DNA from 4 places in the Novosphingobium sp. ES2-1 genome. Region 1 is predicted to be linked to each of the others. Evidence: predicted binding sites of a transcription regulator. Region 1 holds the regulator's gene; each other region holds the start of a gene.

Region 1 (4,367 bases):
AATTGCGGCCGCATTTGCCAGCGGGGATCGCGGGGCGATTGCTGCCAGCGATGAAGACGCCATGCGCGATGCGGGACTGACCCACCTCCTGTCGATCAGCGGCTTGCATGTCAGCGCGCTGGTGGGGGCCGTCTATTGGCTGGTTGCGCGCTTGCTCGCGCTCTTTCCCTGGGTTGCGCTCAGGATCCGCGTGCCTCTTGCAGCTGCGCTGGCAGGCGCCCTGGCAGGATTTGGCTATACCTTGCTGACCGGAGCGGAAGTGCCCACCATCCGGTCGTGCATCGGGGCATTGCTTGTCCTTGGTGCGCTGGCCTTGGGACGCGATCCACTATCGATGCGAATGGTCGCGGTTGGCGGCTTTGTCGTCATGCTGTTCTGGCCCGATGCCGTCCTTGGCCCCAGCTTCCAGATGAGTTTCGCGGCCGTGATTGCGATCATCGCCTTTCACTCGGCGGGCCCGGTCCGCTCGTTCCTCACCGGTGAACACCATGGGCCCCTGGTCCGGGCTGGGCGAAGCTTCGTAATGTTGCTGGCTACCGGCATGGTCATTGAACTCGCACTGATGCCAATCGGCCTGTTCCATTTTCATCGCGCTGGCGTTTATGGCTCGCTGGCAAACGTCATTGCCATTCCGCTGACCACTTTCGTGACCATGCCGCTGATCGGCTTGGCCCTGGTGTTTGATCTCGCAGGCCTTGGCGCACCGGTTTGGTGGCTGGTTGGCAAGTCCCTCGATCTGCTGCTGGCGCTGGCACACTTCGTGGCATCACAACCCGGCTCAGTAACTGCAATGCCGCCCTTCGAAACATGGAGCTACGCGCTGTTCCTCGTCGGCATGTTGTGGCTGGCACTCTGGGTGGGCAAGGTGCGCCTTCTTGGCACCATACCCGCCGGTCTTGCCATCACCGCCATGGTCCTGACGCCGCGGCCCGATGTGCTTGTCACCGGTGATGGCCATCATGTCGGCATAGCCGGCGAAGGATCGGACCTGATCGTCCTGCGCATGGGAAGGGGCGATTACATGCGGGACAACTTGCTCGAACTTGCCGGAATGGAAGGCAGCCTTCGTCGCCTCGATGAATGGCCGGGTGCTCGCTGCAATGAAGACTTCTGCGTTGCAGTCGTGCTAAGAAACGAACGGCGTTTTACGCTCCTGATGGCCCGCAGCCGAAACTACATTGACGACATGGCGCTTGCGGCGGCCTGCGAGCGGGCCGACATCGTCATTGCCGAGCGACGCCTTCCGGCATCGTGCCGCCCGCGTATGCTGAAGGCAGACCGACCCAATCTCGCCAATACGGGAGGCATATCCATCGATCTTGCCTCTGGCCGGATTCGCACCGTAGCGGAAACGCAGGGCCAGCATGGTTGGTATCGCTGGCCAGTACCGCGCCCGACGCTCAGCCAAACGCACCTCCACGACGCCGGAGCCGAAACGCCAGATGCGTCTGATGCAACCGTGCCGGTAACGGCGCCAGTGGCTTCCAAGCGATGAATGCGACCCAGGGCGGTCCATTCCCTTGTCCGGCGGGCGATAATCTTGGAGCAGCGCTCCATTCCGCCAGACTTGCCGGGCGAACCTGACGTTCGCCCGGCTCAATTCATCAGGGGAGGACCCAGCGCACCGAACCGACGTAGCTCCCCGCAGTCGGCATGCCGTCGCTGCCAAGTGCAGGAGTGAACCGCGCCCGCGCGCTGACTTTCGTGCATGTCGCTGCATCAAGGTCAGGAGACCCGCTCGATCCGGTAATCTCGCATCCCGTGACGCGGCCATCCACGCCTATCGAGAGCCGAAAGCGGGTTAGTCCTTCCCTTTCCTCTCTGATTGCGGCCGAGGGATAGTCGCGGTCCGAGACCCATGAGCCCGGCGATCCCTTCGGCGATGCTGTGCGCACGGCAAAGCTCGGCGAGGGAGAGGGGCGGGGCTCGGGCAGGACGTTCGGGATAGGGTCGACTGGTGTGATCGGGATGACCTCGATATCCCGGACTGTGCTTGAAGGATCCACCGGCGTAATCGCGATGTCGGGGCGGGGGGCCACCAGCGAGCGGCTGTCAGGCTGTGGGGAAGGTTTCACGTCCGGCGGCGGCACGACAGGCGTTACCTTCACCTCCTCGTCCTCCCACTGCTTGGCAGGAAGTCGGTCCGTCAGGATCGTGACCATGCTGTTGGCGAACCCTGAAGCAATCGCCCAGATCGCCACTCCATGAAGCAGCCCGACCGCGATGAAGGTCTGTGTCTGCCTGCGTCTCGTATTCTCGATTGCATAAGCCATTGGCAACACCTCTTCCGTTGCCGACGCCCCATGTTCTGGCGGGCCGTCCCGGAAAGGGGCGCCCCATGGCGGGGCATTCGGTAACAGCGGATACTATACCTCACACTGGACCACATCCAGAAGAATCTCAACCAAATCGATTGATATTTGCCATAACTTGCTGATGCAAAAAAGCCGCCGCGCATTTCCTGCGCAGCGGCCTTTGTCATCAGGCACGCCCGATGGCCGGGCGCTATGTTGCAACAAACGTCAGTGGTAGCGCCGCAACAAGCCTGCAAGCTTGCCCTGCACGGTCACCTCGTCGGGGCGATAGAACTGAGGATCATAGGCAGCGTTGGCGGGATCCAGCCGAACCATGCCCTTTTCGTGATGGAGATACTTGAGCGTGGCCTCTTCCCCGCGCACAAGTGCAACCACGATCTCGCCATCGCGCGCCATATCGGTCTTGCGGACAAGCGCGTAATCGCCATCGAAGATCCCGGCTTCAACCATCGAGTCACCGGACACTTCGAGTGCGTAATGCTCTCCTGCGCCCAGTAGCGCGGCAGGAACCGGCAGGGTCGCCGTCGTCTCAAGCGCTTCGATTGGCACACCGGCTGCAATCTTGCCGTGCAGCGGCAGCTCGATCACGTCGTTTGCCGCCACAGGCACGGGAGGCGCTTTTGGTGCAGGACGAAGCGCCGTGACGCTTCCGCCCGTTGCTCCACCATCTGCATTGGCAATCTGCCGAACGGCGCTCTGCTTGCCCACCGCGCTGTCTGGCTGGCGGAGGACTTCGAGTGCCCGTGCGCGGTTGGGGAGGCGGCGGATGAAGCCACGCTCTTCAAGCGCCGAGATCAGCCGGTGGACGCCCGACTTGGACTTCAGATCGAGCGCTTCCTTCATCTCCTCGAACGAGGGGGAGATGCCCGACTCTTCAAGCCGGACCTGAATGAAGGTGAGCAGTTCGTGCTGCTTGCGCGTCAACATCGGCGGCCACTCCGCAATGCGCGGCTTCGAGGCAAAGCCGCTGGTCTTTCATGGACCGGGAGTGAATGTTCCATCCCGGCGAACGAATGCGGAACGGATAAGCAACCTGTTGCGACTCGTCAAGCAATTCCGCCATTTTCGAGGAGGTAGATAGGAACATCCGTTCCGGCCGGTTTGGCCTCGGCCCCTGCTTCACGCACGGCCAACGCGTTGGCCCTTGAAAGTGGAGAGAGCGCTCCGGAATCCTGGAGCGGGTCGAGCCTTACCGACGCTCCGTCCCATATCGCGCGCAGGAACTCCATTCGGCTCCCGCCCTGCGCCAGTGGCTCTGCAAGCCGGGCTGGGACGGCTTTTGGCAAAGGCGCACTCGCGCCGAGCATCGCTCTCAACAGGGGGAGCATGAACAGGTAGGCCGTGACGAAGGCCGAGGCGGGATTGCCGGGCAGGCCGAGAATGATCTGGGATCCACGCGTTGCCACCAGCAGCGGCTTGCCCGGCTTGATGCCGATGCGCCAGAAGTCGATCGAGGCGCCAACGGCCTCGAGCGCCGGGCGAACGAGATCGTGATCCCCGACTGACGCCCCGCCGCTTGTGACGATGATGTCCGAGTTGTTTGCCGCGTCCAGCGCGCGGACCAATTCTGCGAGTTCGTCCGCCACAGGACCGGCATGGCGGATATCGACCGGCAGGGAGGCGGCCATCGCACAGAGCATCGGCCCGTTGCTGGCGGGAAGCTGGTGCAGGTCGGGCAGGTGGCCGGGAGCAACCAGTTCGTCGCCGCTGTCGATGACGGCCAGGCTGACACGCCGGCGCACGGGGAGATGGCTGTGGCCACCGGCGATGGCGAGCGCGATTTGCGCAGGGCTAATGCGGCTACCCGCAGAGATCAGCGTTTCGCGAGAGCTGAAATCCATGCCTGCGGGTCGAACGTGGCGCGAAGCGGGCTGCGGTGGCTCGCCGGTCAAGCTCAGCTCGTTGCCGTTGCGCGCGCTGTCCTCCTGAAGCATCACCATGTCCGCGCCTTTGGGCAGTATGGCGCCAGTGCTGATGCGGGTGGCTTCACCGGGGCCGACCTCGCCGCCGAAGGGGTGGCCGGCCGCGCTTTCACCGATCACGCGCCACGGG
Region 2 (4,367 bases), 1.3 Mb from region 1:
CTGGCGCACGGCCTGCCGGTCGGCGGCGAGCTTGACTACCTCGACGAAGGTACCTTGGCGCAAGCGTTGCGGGCAAGAAGGCCGGTCGGCTGACAGTCGATCACACTGATCGAAACGCTGTTCTTGCGACTCCCGCCCACATTCCTTATCTGCCCCCCATGGCCATCCGTGAAATCATCGAAGTCCCCGACCCGCGCCTCAAGCAGGTCTCCGTCCCCGTCGAAAAGTTCGACGACGAGCTCAAGACGCTGGTCGAAGACATGTTCGAGACGATGTACGATGCCCCCGGCATCGGCCTCGCCGCGATCCAGGTGGGCGTGCCACTGCGCGTGCTGGTCATCGACCTTCAGCCCGATGATCCCGATGCCGAACCCGTCGCCTGCGACCACGATGGCCACCACCATCACCACCAGCCGACCAAGAAGGAACCGCGGGTCTTCATCAACCCCGAGATCCTCGACCCATCTGAAGAGCACAGCCTCTATCAGGAAGGCTGCCTCTCCGTGCCCGAGATCTACGCCGAGGTCGAGCGCCCTGCCCGCATCCGCGCGCGCTGGCAGGACCTCGACGGAAACACGCACGAGGAGGAAATGGACGGCCTGATGGCCACCTGCCTCCAGCACGAGATGGATCATCTCGAAGGCGTGCTGTTCATAGACCACCTTTCGCGCCTCAAGCGCAACATGGCGCTGAAAAAGCTGGAAAAGCTGCGCAAGGCGGCGTGACCTGATGAGGCCGCGTTACGCGGCCTCATGCACCTCACGATCCAGATCTTCGAGTGCCCGGCGGCAATCGTCGGCGCATTCACGGCACATCTGCGCGCAGCGGCGGCAATGGGCGTGGTCATGCTTCGCGCACTCCGCCTCGCAAATCTCGCAGGCCTTGATGCACACGGCAAGCTGCGCCCGGATCAGCTCGCGGTTGGATCCCGTGCGGCGCATGGCAAGGCTGCTCGTGGCGGCGCAGACATCAGAGCAATCCAGGCAGGTGCGGATGCACTGATCCATGTCCATCGCTTCGGCGAGACAGGCATCTGCGCACGAATTGCAGATCGCGGAGCAATACATCGCATGCTTCACTGCCAACCCCAGCGTGGCGTTGTAGTTGTCACCCACCTGCGGGTGTTCCGAAATCATCTTCTCGATCGACATGGGCGCTCTCCTTCGTTCGCAAGGGCTTAGCGGGTCGCGCTCCTTTCCGTTCCGCGCCCCGTCCTGCCTGTGGAACACGCCGGCTGAATCGGTTGCGCCAATTGGCGCGTCACGGTAGGTTCCCATTTCGTTCCTGTTGGAGAATTCCGTGGAATCTGCCCTTTTCGTCATCGTAGCGCTTGTGATCGGGCTTGGTATCGGCTGGTTCCTCGGCTCCCGCCCTGCTGCCGAGTGGCGCGCCCGCCATGACAGCCGCGATGCCGAGGCCAAGGCCCACGAAGGCACGGTCAAGGCGATGACGGTCGACCTCGCTGCCACGGTGGAGCGCGCCAAGGCACTGGAATCCGGCCTTGCCGAACTGCAGGATGTTCGCCGCCAGCGCGATGAACTGGCCCCTGCTCTCGCCGCCGCCCGCCAGCGCGCTGCCGATGCAGATCAGGTCCGCGCCGAACTTGCTCAGGTCCGGGCCGAGCGCGAATCATTGCGCGCCGAGCTTGAGCGCATGAAGGCCGATGCCGAGAACTTCGCCGAACAGAAGCGCCTGCTGATCGAGGCGCAGGAGGCCCTGCGCAAGGAGTTCGAGAATGCTGGCAACAAGGTGCTGGAAAAGGCGCAGGAAGCCTTTCTCAACCGTGCTCATGCCCGTTTCGAGGAAAGCGAGAAGACCAGCGCCGAACGCCTCAAGTCCCTGCTCGCCCCTGTAGACCAGCGGCTGCGCAGTTATGAGGAACAGGTGCAGAGCCTCGAAAAGCAGCGCGTGGACTCGTTTGGCCAGCTGACCGGTCTGATCCAGTCGATGCGCGATGGGCAGGAAGCAGTGCGTGCCGCAGCCGCCCAACTCGGCAACTCGCTGCGCAATGGCCCGAAAACTCGCGGGCGCTGGGGCGAACTGCAGTTGCGCAACGTGCTGGAACAATGCGGCCTGTCCGAACACACCGATTTCATCACGGAACATTCGGTCGATACCGACGAAGGCCGCCTGCGCCCGGATGCCATCGTCCGCGTTCCCGGAAACAAGCTGCTGGTGATCGACGCCAAGGTTTCGCTCAATGCCTATCAGGATGCCTTCGAGGCGGAGGACGACGATACGCGGAAGATCGCGTTGAACGCCCACGTCCAGTCGATGCGCAACCACATCCAGACACTGGGCGCCAAGTCCTATCAGTCGCAGTTCGAAGAGGCGCCGGACTACGTGCTGATGTTCGTCCCCGGCGAACACTTCATTGCCGCCGCGCTGGAGCGTGACCCCTCGCTATGGGATTTCGCCTTCGAACGGCGCGTTCTGCTGGCCAGCCCGACCAACCTCGTCGCCATTGCCCGCACCGTGGCCCAAGTCTGGCGGCAGGACGGCCTGGCCCGCGAAGCGCGCGAGATCGGCAAGATGGGCGGCGAGCTTTACGATCGCCTTGCCGTCGCCGCCGAACACCTCAAGCGCGTCGGCAACGGGCTGGACAGTGCAGTGAGCAACTACAACAAGTTCGTCGGCAGCTTCGAACGCAACGTGCTGTCGGCTGGTCGCCGCCTGAAGGACAAGCACATCGAGATCGGCAAGCGCGAGCTTGAGGAAGTGCCTCTTGTCGAAGCCGCCCCGCGCTATGCCGAGGCAGAACCGGTGCCGCTCGCAGCGATTGCCAACGACGATGGAGACGTCGCTGCGGAATGACACAGAGGCTCGCCCGGCTCCTTTTCGCCACTGCCGCACTGGCGGCTCTGGCCGGGTGCGGGAGCGGGAGCGAGCCTCAAGCGTCGCCAAGCGCTAGTGAACCCTATCCGGCCCCGCCAGCGCCCCCGCCGGCCTCCGAGCCCGTGGTGGAGCCCGAACCTGAAGCAAGCCAGTCTGCCACCCCTGCGCCTGCTACGGTGCAGGAAGCCCGCTACGCGCCGCGGGACGAATGCCTGAAGCAGCCAGGCTGGCCCGCGTTTCACAAGGCCTTGGTGGCCGCGATCCTGAAACGGGACGCGCAAGCGATGTCCAAGCTCGCGGCACCCGATATCGCGCTGGACTATGGGGGCGGCAACGGGCCTGCCGAACTGGTCAAGCGTCTCAACGATCCCGAGACGAAACTGTGGCATGAACTCGAAGCGATGTTGCCGCTGGGCTGCGCCGTGCAGGGCGGGCTGGCCGCCATGCCATGGGTCTTCTGGAACGTGCCGGAAGACATCGACAGTTACAGCGCGATGCTGGTGCTCGGCGACGACACGCCCATGCGGGATAAACCGGGCGGCAAACCCTTGGCGCCAGCAGGCTGGAGCATTGTCGGCATAGATCCGATGGACTTCGACAGTGAAGCCAGAGCGATCCGCGTCACCACGCATGACGGAACCAAAGGCTACATCGAAACGGCCAAGCTGCGCAGCCTGCTCGACTATCGCCTGAGTGCCGAACCCAAGCAGGGTCAGTGGCAGATCACCGCCTTCATCGCCGGGGATTGATCAGCCGGTCGTCAGCTCCAGGTCGAGCGCATGTCCGCCGGACACCAACCGCATCGTCCGTCCGCGGCGCTCGATCTCGGGTGCGGCAGATAGCAATGCGTTGACCGCCTCCTCCTGTTGCCACACCGGACCCTCGCAGAACATCCGCGTCGCCATGAGCGGGCCAGCGACCAACCTCTGCCCATCGACGCGATAGTCGCCGCCGATGCCGTTGCAGCCGACGCTTGCGCTCAGCCGCCCGTCCTCGAACTTCAAGGTGGCCTTCTCGGGCGCAACCGGCGCGGCCCCATCCACGCGCAGGATCGTCCAAGCCGTACCGGCCAGCCCCGCACTACCCGAAGGCGCAGTGGCGCAACCCGCCAGGAGCGAGGCCGAAACCGCGAGAAAGGCGAGAATCGAGCGCATGAGGCTACCCATGCTCCCGCGCGACTGAGCGTGCGATTAACCGGTTGGTACGTGGTTATTCAGGCAGGCTGGCAAGTACTTCGTAGGCCAGCACAGCCCCTGCCACCGCCGCGTTCAGGCTGTCCGCGCGCCCCTTCATCGGCATGGTCACGCGCAAGTCGCAGGCCATCTCGTAATCTTCAGGCAGCCCACGCGATTCGTTGCCGACCATCACGAAGCATGGGCTGGCATAGGCCGCACCACGATAGGGCACCGCCTCGCGCAAGGATGCCGCCACGAGTTGCCCCTTGCCCTGCCGCAACCAGGCGATGAACTCGTCCCACCGGGCCTGCGCCAGCCGCTCGGTAAAGATCGCGCCCATGCTCGCCCGCACGGCTT
Region 3 (4,367 bases), 580 kb from region 1:
GACGCCGGCCCCTTCACTCCGGCCAGAAACCGCGCGCAATCGAACCATTCGGGCATGATCGCGACAAGCCGGCCGCCGGGGGCAAGCCGGTTCCAGGCCGATCGCAGATGCCTCGCCCCGGTGCGGCCATCGTGGCCCCGCTCGATCCCGTGAGAATACGGCGGGTTCACCAGCACGACGCTCGGGATGATGGCCGGATCGAGCAATTCGTCGATCAGCTCGGCATCATGTCCGGTCACGCGGGCAGCCGGGAAAACAGCAGTCAGGCAGTCGCGGCGCAGCGGCGAGATTTCGTTCAAGGCAAGGCGCGTACCGGCTTTGGTCGCCCAGACTGCGAGCATTCCGGTACCGGCCGAAGGTTCGAGCACGAGCTCATCGGGTATCAACCCACAGGCCCGTGCGGCAAGCCAGGCGAGGCGCGGCGGCGTTGCGAATTGCTGCCATTCGATCTGCTCGTCGCTGCGATTGGTCTGGGTCGGAATTCGGTCATCGAGGCAGCAGAAGAACTGATCCGCCTCGTCGATCGGGGTTGAGAGCTGGATCTGATGGAACGCTTGCAGGTGTTGAACCTGTGCCAGCTCTAGAGCTGCGTGGGCGTCACGCACCGACCAACGCCCGAGAGCATCGCTGCCCCCGAAGTGCTGGCTCATGATACGCGTAACGTCGCTGCGTGACAGCGCGCGGCCTGCTGCGAGCTCTGAAGCCATGATCTGGGCCGCAGTCGCAACAGCGGGCGGTGATGGTTCATCGAACGCAAAGGCGAGAGAAGAATTGGACATCGGAACCTCCTGACGAGGTCCTGCGGCGGGCAGGCCTCAATCAGCCTATGGCCCCCTCCCCTCTGCCCAACGGATCAGGTTTACGGGCAAGCCGGGACTTCAGCTCATCATTCCAGTCAAAACCGGGCGAGGCCGGAGCTCGTGAGTGGATGACACGATGAGGCGCAGCGTAAGCCTTCAGCGCTCGCTGTTCCGCGAGAGCGCCTCCGGCATCATTGTCGATGAACAGATGGAGTTCACCCACGCTCTCCGGGATCGCAACAAGGCCGAAGCGCTCGTTCCCGAGCGTTGCCCAGCAAGGGATCCCGAACAGCTGCATTGCTGAGAGGGCGCTCTCGATACCTTCGGCAAGGCCCAGTCGCCCCTGCTGCGCCGGGACAAGCCTGACGGCTCCGCAGCCAAGACTGCCGAGTGCGCGCTTGGGCCGTCCGAAGCCTGCCAATCTGCCGCTCCGCACGTCGAGAAACGTTCGGTGTACCGCGATTATGCCAATGTCGGTTGTGACTGCGGCTAGCATCGCGGGGAGAAATTGGACAGCACCGCGCGGCCCGAGCGGCGTGCGCGTCAGGTAACGGAGTTGATCGGATGCGGGCAGAATACCGCGCTGCGCAAGGTATCGTGCGACCGGGCTGTCGGAGATCGCCGTCGCCGATTGCCACAAGCGCCGCGCATTTGGACTGAAGTCGCCATATCTCTGCCTTTCGATGGTCTCAGCGTCTGAAGCGTTGAAAAGGTCGCGGCTGCGAACGCCCTGGCGATCCAACGCCGCAATGACGTCCTCAGTCAGGCATCCCGCGAAGCAGTGAAACAGGATCGCCTTTCTTCCCAGTGTCACACTCAGTGAGGGAGTTCGGTCGTCATGCGCCGGACAGCAACACATGCCTTTGCCCCGACTCCATATACCCTGAAGGCTTTCGACGATGGTGCGGGCGCGGCGTTCGAGTTGATGAGCTTTGTCTAACGGGGGCATCGACCTACTCCGGTTGAGGTGCCCTCCCCGCGCAGCCTCCGCTCTGCACTCGCGCCAAACCAATTTCCTACATCGTTTGTTCTTTATATGTTCTAACTCGATTCGGCTAGACAAGGATCGAGAAATGACCATCAGAACTCTCTTGATCGCAGGCATCGCGATCACCTCTGCTATCCCCGCCAGTGCCCAGGACATAGCAGCGCCGGCCATGATCGAAGTCCCGGCCAGCCATTCCGAAGGCATCCGGATTGCTGAAACATCGAACGGCTTCCAGCTGGTCGAGCATGGGCTGTGGCGGTTCACCCGGGACGGCCCGGCGTCTGTTCTCACTGTGCCACATAATGGCCGTGTCAACCTGCCATACAAATACGAACCCAAGGCCAAACGTGGCCCGTCCGATTTCAGGCGAGCAAGCTACCTACCCCACATCTATGCGGCGGAAGCGAAGTACTCCTTGCCCGCGGGCCTGCTCGATGCGCTCGTATGGACAGAATCCCGATATAACCCCGTCGCGGTCAGCCCAGCAGGTGCAGCAGGTCTCGGACAGTTGATGCCAGCAACGGCAAAAGAACTCGGGGTCTTCAATCGCTTCGATCCTATGGCCAACATCTTCGGCGCTGCGCGGTATCTCCGGCAGATGCTCGACAGGTTTGGCGTGGTCCACCTGGCGGTAGCGGCCTACAATGCTGGGCCAGGGGCAGTCGAACGTGCAGGTGGCATTCCCCGCAATGGCGAGACGCCGGAATATGTTCGCAATGTGCTTCAAAGTTGGAAGTTCTAGCTTCCACGAAGCCTCTTGCGCGACAGAACTGGAAGCGGAAGCTTAGGTGATGAGATCGCAGCGCCGGTACACTTTCGGCGGAACGGTCAACTGGCGTCAGGCGGCTTTAGCGAGGTCATCGATGCGCGCTTCGCAGGTGCTCTTCACCAAAATCTGCAGCTCTTTCACACGCCCGGCGATCCATGTGAGTTCGTCGGCGGAGATCCGGTATGAAGGTGAATAGCGGGCTTTGACGTAAGCATCTCGCAGGAGGGCGTAGCAGCGCTTTTCGAAGCGCCCGGTACGCGGCCAGACGTCCTTTAGCGAGGGCTCAAGTTCCTCGGCCATGTCGCGCAGACGATTAAGATTGTGGGATTTCGGACTCCAGAGCGTCCGGGTGAGGAAAAGGCAATGGTAAAGTCTCTCGACCGCCTGATGGAAAAGGAACGCAGCTTCCTTCGGCATGCCACTGGCCTGAGCATTTGCGGCTAGATCTTTGAAGTTCGACGCGCTGCTGAACCAGTCATCGAAGTAGTCTCGTGTTTCCTTGAGAGCTTGCTCAGGCGACAACGGCATCGGCTCGACGAAGTGAAAGCCGGGCTCTTCGAACAGGACAATGCCATCCTTGAGAATGTCCATGAAGAAGTAGCGACCGAGCCGCAGCTTGTCGTTCACGTCTTCAAGGCTGTGGTAGATCAGGCTGACCGGTGTACGCAGGACGGTCCCAGCGGAAAGATCGGCAAGCAGCCTGTTCTCGGTCGCCTCCCAGAATTCGGCAATATCCGTGAGATCGTCGTGGTTCACCACGACGAGAAGATCGTAGTCGGAGAAATAGCGTCCCACCGGGTCCTCGACCCAATCACCACGGGCATAGGAGCCGAACAGGACTATCTTGAGCAACTTGCCTGCGCGGAAGCGTGGCTGCGTACGCGTGGAAATTGCTTCGGCAAAGCCCGTGCGCACGGTCTCGACCACATGTGCAAGTTCGCGCCGCTTGCTTTCGGGCAGGTGATCGAGGCCGGAGTTCATGGAATGCAGATTCGACGGTTTTGCTTCTCGTGCCAAGGGCAAAATGAACAAGGCATCAGGAAGGCTAAGATAAGTCACTCGTCGGTAGCAGCGCTACTCTCGGCTGGTAATCCAAGCCGAACAGACGGAGCCCCGGAGATGATCGATCCCAGCAATGACGTCGGGTTATCGCGGCCATCACCGGGCAACGGATAACAAACCTTTCGTCATATCGGGCGTATAGCGCGGCAAAGAATGTGTCGAAGTGCAGCCCGCTCTCATCGCTTGGAAAGCCCGGTACCAACCTTGTCCGGCATTCCTCTTCCATGGCAACCATGGCAAGTGCCGCCGCCTCGCATTGTCCGGCTTGATCCATGAGGTCACGGCGCCGCCCCAAAACCTGCAGGGCATCATGAAACCGCCGCACTGGCGACACCGGCGCCCCATCCTGCGCTAAAGCGGCATTGCCGCCACCTCGCCGCCAGTCCGGTGCGGCACTGTTGTGTGCTGCCGAGTTCTGGTCCGTAGCTCGGTTGCCGCGCAACAGCACCAGATGTCCGATAACCAGTGCCGGATGCACCATGTGGAGATTAGTGCATTCGCCGACAATTTCCTCGAGGCGGTTGCCGAGATTGCGAAAGGCCCCGGTGACGCCCTTGCACGACACCGAAAGCACAGGCCCGATCCGGGCAAGTGAAACCAGAACGTCGACATGCTTGGCTCTGATCCCTCCGAGAACAGTCCCTTCCCCACATCCGCCAAGGGTCGGATCGAAGTAGAGCAGTGGCGGCTTGCGTTTACGACGCTCCACACGAAATGGTGGCCGCGGAATGATATCGTCAGGATCGAA
Region 4 (4,367 bases), 950 kb from region 1:
GCAGCGACTTCGTGCTGATCGGTCGATGCGTCGAACGGCCACTGATGGCAAGCTGGCTGCTCCGCACAGGTGACCCGCGCGCGGCCACGAGCATGGACAGGACACGCGCCTCGCGGCCGAGCAGTGGCTCTCGGGTGAAGTGCTGAAGATGCAGGTCCCTGACTTCCTCGACGACCTTCGACTGCTGGCTCTGGGCGATGCGGCCCAGCACGGCTCGCACCCGCGCTGCAGCCTCGGCGACCGGCATTTCACGATCGAAGACATCGTCGAAACCGGCATTGAGCAACTGCGCTTTCACGCTTGGCCGTACTTCGCGCATGATGACTATCTTGGCCTTCATTTTCAGCAAGGGGCGATAGATGCGCATGAGCTTGCGGATCCGGACAGCGTCGCTGCCAATGACGAAAAGCGTGTTATAGTATTCCCGACTGTCATCGATATGGCCGATGTAATCGTCGGTAATGCGGTGGAGCTGAACCCGGCCCGAGATCGCCCGAGCGAGCGCGGTTTCGGGCGCTGGATCGCCATTCCCGAAGTATAGCGTACGTGCACTGACGACTTCCTGGCGCGGGCCTTTCGGCTTCGCGCCCGGGGGCGGGCTACCTGGTCTGCCCCCGCCGCCGCCACCGGCCGCAGACTGCGGCTTACGGGATTGAGACATTTGGCAGTAACTTTCGATATACGGTCCGGATTAACTTTATAGATATTCTGCATTCTTGCAATGACGCCGCCGGCTCTGCGGTCGGTGAAAGGCAGGGCGCCGCGATTCGATCACAAGCAACGCTTCACGGAAGCGCGTCCAATTTGGCGCGAAACCCACCCGCGTCGTGGACAACGCCGTTTGCGCACCATCCTGCCGGCCGGGCATATTGCGAGAAAAGCGAGATAAGCTAAGGATTTGCGCCAAGGCGTTGCCAAATCGGCGCGGATATTTCGTTCCCCTCTTGTTCCACGGGAACACAACGAGTACATAACCCTTGTTGACGGCTCGTGTCAGCCAACTCTAGCAAGGGAAACGAAGCCATGGCGGCTCAGCTCAAGCTCATCGAGGAAGGTAAGATCAAGGACATGGATCGTCAGAAGGCGCTCGACGCAGCCCTTGCACAGATTGACCGTGCGTTCGGCAAGGGTTCGGCAATGAAGCTGGGCTCGAAGGAAGCGATGCAGGTGGAGGCGATCTCCACCGGGTCGCTGGGGCTTGATATCGCACTCGGTGTCGGCGGTCTGCCGCGCGGACGCGTGATCGAAGTCTATGGGCCGGAAAGCTCGGGCAAGACCACGCTCGCGCTGCACGTCATCGCCCAGGCCCAGAAGACCGGTGGCACGGCGGCATTCATCGATGCCGAGCATGCGCTCGACCCGGTCTATGCCAAGAAGCTGGGTGTCGATATCGACAACCTGATCGTGTCGCAGCCGGATACTGGCGAACAGGCGCTGGAAATCACCGACACGCTGGTGCGCTCCAACGCGATCGACGTGCTGGTGGTGGACTCCGTGGCCGCGCTCGTGCCGCGTGCGGAAATCGAAGGCGAGATGGGCGACAGCCACGTCGGCCTGCAGGCCCGCCTGATGAGCCAGTCGTTGCGCAAGCTGACCGGTTCGATCAGCCGTTCGCGCTGCATGGTGATCTTCATCAACCAGCTGCGCATGAAGATCGGCGTGATGTACGGCAACCCCGAGACGACGACGGGCGGCAACGCGCTCAAGTTCTACGCCTCGGTCCGCCTCGACATCCGCCGCACCGGCCAGATCAAGGATCGTGACGAGATCGTCGGCAACGCCACGCGCGTGAAGGTGGTCAAGAACAAGGTGGCTCCGCCGTTCAAGCAGGTTGAATTCGACATCATGTATGGCGAAGGCATCTCGAAGATCGGCGAAATCCTCGACCTCGGCGTCAAGGCCGGGCTGGTCGAGAAGTCGGGTGCCTGGTTCAGTTATGACTCGATCCGCATCGGGCAGGGGCGCGAGAACGCCAAGAACTTCCTGCGCGAGAATTCCGAACTTTGCGACCGGTTGGAAGCCGCGATCCGCGGCCGCACCGACAAGGTTGCCGAAGGTCTGATGGTCGGTCCGGACGCGGACGACGACGTCTGATCTTCAAGGCGGCGGGCAGCCTCCATCCCCGGTGCAAGCCGGGCCCGCCAGCCAGACAAAGAGCCCGCGCGTTCCCCGGCAGGATCGCGCGGGCTTTTTGTTTGCGCGCCGGCGGTTGCGGGTTAACCTTCCACTTAAACCGCACGGAGAATCGCCTTGGGCATCATCGTTCACCATCTCAACAACAGCCGTTCGCAGCGGGTCCTCTGGTTGCTGGAGGAGCTTGGCGTCGATTACGAGATTCGCCACTATCAGCGCGATGCGGTGACCAACCTGGCGCCGCCCGAACTGAAGGCCGTGCACCCGCTGGGCAAATCGCCCCTGCTGGAGATCGATGGCCGGGTCATCGAGGAATCGGGCGCGATCGTGCAGGTCCTGTGCGAACGCTATGGCAAGGGCACATGGCTCCCGGCGGAAGGTTCGGACGACGCCCTGCGGCACCTCGAACTGATGCATTTTGCCGAAGGCTCGGCCATGACCCCCGTCCTCCTGCAGCTTTATACCTCGCGCCTTGGAGAGGCTGCCGCGCCGCTGAAGCCGCGCATCGACGAACAGCTGGCAGCCCATTTTGGCTACATGGAGCAGATCCTGCGCCCGTCCGGCCACTTTATCGGCGACAATTGGACCGGGGCGGATGTGATGATGAGCTTCCCGGCAGAGATCGCGGTCATGCAAGGAGCGGGTGCGCATTTCCCCAAGCTCGCGGCATTCGTCGCGGCCATCCACGCGCGGCCCGCGTGGCAGCGCGCGCGCGAAAAGGGCGGCGACTATTTCGGGATGTAAGGCATGACCAACGCGAGTGACTGGCAGGGGACGGTCGGACGGAGCTGGGCCAGCGAATGGCGGCGCACCGATGTCAGCTTTTCCGACCTGACACCCAAACTTCTGGCCGCCATCGCTCGAGAGCCGGGCGCGGCTGTTGCAGATATCGGTTGCGGAGCGGGGGAGCTGTCGATCGCCATTGCCGAGGCAAGGCCGCAAGCGCAGGTGACCGGCGTGGATATCTCTGCCGATCTGGTCGATGCGGCCCGCTCCCGCGCCATTCAGCCAAACCTGACGTTCGAGCTGGCCGATGCCTCGCAGTGGCAACCCGCGTCACGGCCGGACCTGTATGTATCGCGCCACGGCGTGATGTTCTTCTCCGATCCGCAAGCAGCCTTCGCCCATCTGGCCGCGCAGGCGATGCCAGGAGCGCGCCTGGTCTTCTCGTGCTTTCGCAAGGCTGCCGAGAACGACTGGGCGGCGGCCATCGCGGCGCTACTGCCGAAAGGTGATTCTCCGCCAGCTTCGCCAACTGCGCCGGGCCCCTTCGCATTCGCCCTGCCGGAGCACGTGCGACGCTGCATGGCAGGATGGCGGGCGGTGGAGTTCGCGCCGGTGGATTTCCGGTACATCGCCGGCACCGGGCCAGATGCCGTGGGCGAGGCGATGGCGCTGTTCGGCCGCATCGGACCTGCTGCGGCGGCCTTGCGGACTTTGCCCGAGGCCGAGCGCGCAGCGGTCGAGATGCGGCTCGCCGAGCTTGTGGAGGCCCATCATCGGGACGGCGTGGTGGCATTCAATGCTGCGGCGTGGCTGGTAAGCGCCACGTCCGATCACAATGATGGATGAAACGTGCTTGTAGCGCGCCGAACGCTCGCCTAATCGGCCTTTCATGACTTCGACGAACGAAATCCGCCGCTCCTTCCTCGAATACTTCGGCTCGCACGGGCACGATGTGGTGCAGTCTGCGCCGCTGGTGCCCTACAACGACCCGACGCTGATGTTCACGAACGCCGGGATGGTGCCGTTCAAGAACGTTTTCACCGGGCTCGAGACACGCGCGACCCCACGCGCCACCTCGTCGCAGAAGTGCGTGCGCGCGGGCGGCAAGCACAACGATCTCGACAACGTCGGCTACACTGCGCGGCATCACACCTTCTTCGAGATGCTCGGCAACTTCTCGTTCGGCGACTACTTCAAGGAGCAGGCGATCACCCATGCGTGGACGCTGCTGACGCGCGAATGGGGCCTGCCCAAGGACAAGCTGCTCGCCACCGTCTACCATACCGACGACGAGGCGTTCGAGCTGTGGAAGAAGATCGCAGGCCTGCCTGAAGATCGCATCATCCGCATCGCCACCAAGGACAACTTCTGGGCGATGGGCGACGATGGCCCGTGCGGTCCCTGCTCCGAAATCTTCTTCGATCATGGCGATCACATCTGGGGCGGCCCTCCGGGATCGCCGGAAGAGGATGGCGACCGCTTCATCGAGATCTGGAACCTCGTGTTCA

The links. The regulator LexA, encoded in region 1, represses DNA repair genes until DNA is damaged. The targets are predictions, from matches to a motif close to GTTCCNCNCTTGTTCT.
Region 2: rmuC (DNA recombination protein RmuC) is a predicted target of LexA. The motif match lies at 1,270-1,285, and genes of this name have one in related genera.
Region 3: IM701_RS04375 (toprim domain-containing protein) is a predicted target of LexA. The motif match lies at 1,828-1,843, and genes of this name have one in related genera.
Region 4: recA (recombinase RecA) is a predicted target of LexA. The motif match lies at 936-951, and genes of this name have one in related genera.

What each region holds. Positions count from the first base shown of each region.
Region 1 covers NZ_CP063445.1:1,459,290-1,463,656, forward strand. Annotated here, with positions in the region: gene IM701_RS06950 (ComEC/Rec2 family competence protein) at 1-1,495, shown strand, start outside; gene IM701_RS06955 (energy transducer TonB) at 1,605-2,273, opposite strand; gene lexA (transcriptional repressor LexA) at 2,523-3,242, opposite strand; gene IM701_RS06965 (molybdopterin molybdotransferase MoeA) at 3,362-4,367, opposite strand, start outside.
Region 2 covers NZ_CP063445.1:2,714,541-2,718,907, forward strand. Annotated here, with positions in the region: gene recR (recombination mediator RecR) at 1-93, shown strand, start outside; gene def (peptide deformylase) at 159-725, shown strand; gene IM701_RS13225 (four-helix bundle copper-binding protein) at 741-1,151, opposite strand; gene rmuC (DNA recombination protein RmuC) at 1,300-2,814, shown strand; gene IM701_RS13235 (hypothetical protein) at 2,961-3,584, shown strand; gene IM701_RS13240 (META domain-containing protein) at 3,585-3,989, opposite strand; gene IM701_RS13245 (RNA methyltransferase) at 4,045-4,367, opposite strand, start outside.
Region 3 covers NZ_CP063445.1:880,502-884,868, reverse strand. Annotated here, with positions in the region: gene IM701_RS04380 (strawberry notch-like NTP hydrolase domain-containing protein) at 1-779, opposite strand, end outside; gene IM701_RS04375 (toprim domain-containing protein) at 820-1,749, opposite strand; gene IM701_RS04370 (lytic transglycosylase domain-containing protein) at 1,874-2,530, shown strand; gene IM701_RS04365 (HEPN domain-containing protein) at 2,627-3,538, opposite strand; gene IM701_RS04360 (hypothetical protein) at 3,603-4,367, opposite strand, start outside.
Region 4 covers NZ_CP063445.1:2,410,734-2,415,100, reverse strand. Annotated here, with positions in the region: gene IM701_RS11735 (helix-turn-helix domain-containing protein) at 1-661, opposite strand, end outside; gene recA (recombinase RecA) at 1,024-2,094, shown strand; gene IM701_RS11725 (glutathione S-transferase family protein) at 2,251-2,877, shown strand; gene IM701_RS11720 (trans-aconitate 2-methyltransferase) at 2,881-3,705, shown strand; gene alaS (alanine--tRNA ligase) at 3,749-4,367, shown strand, end outside.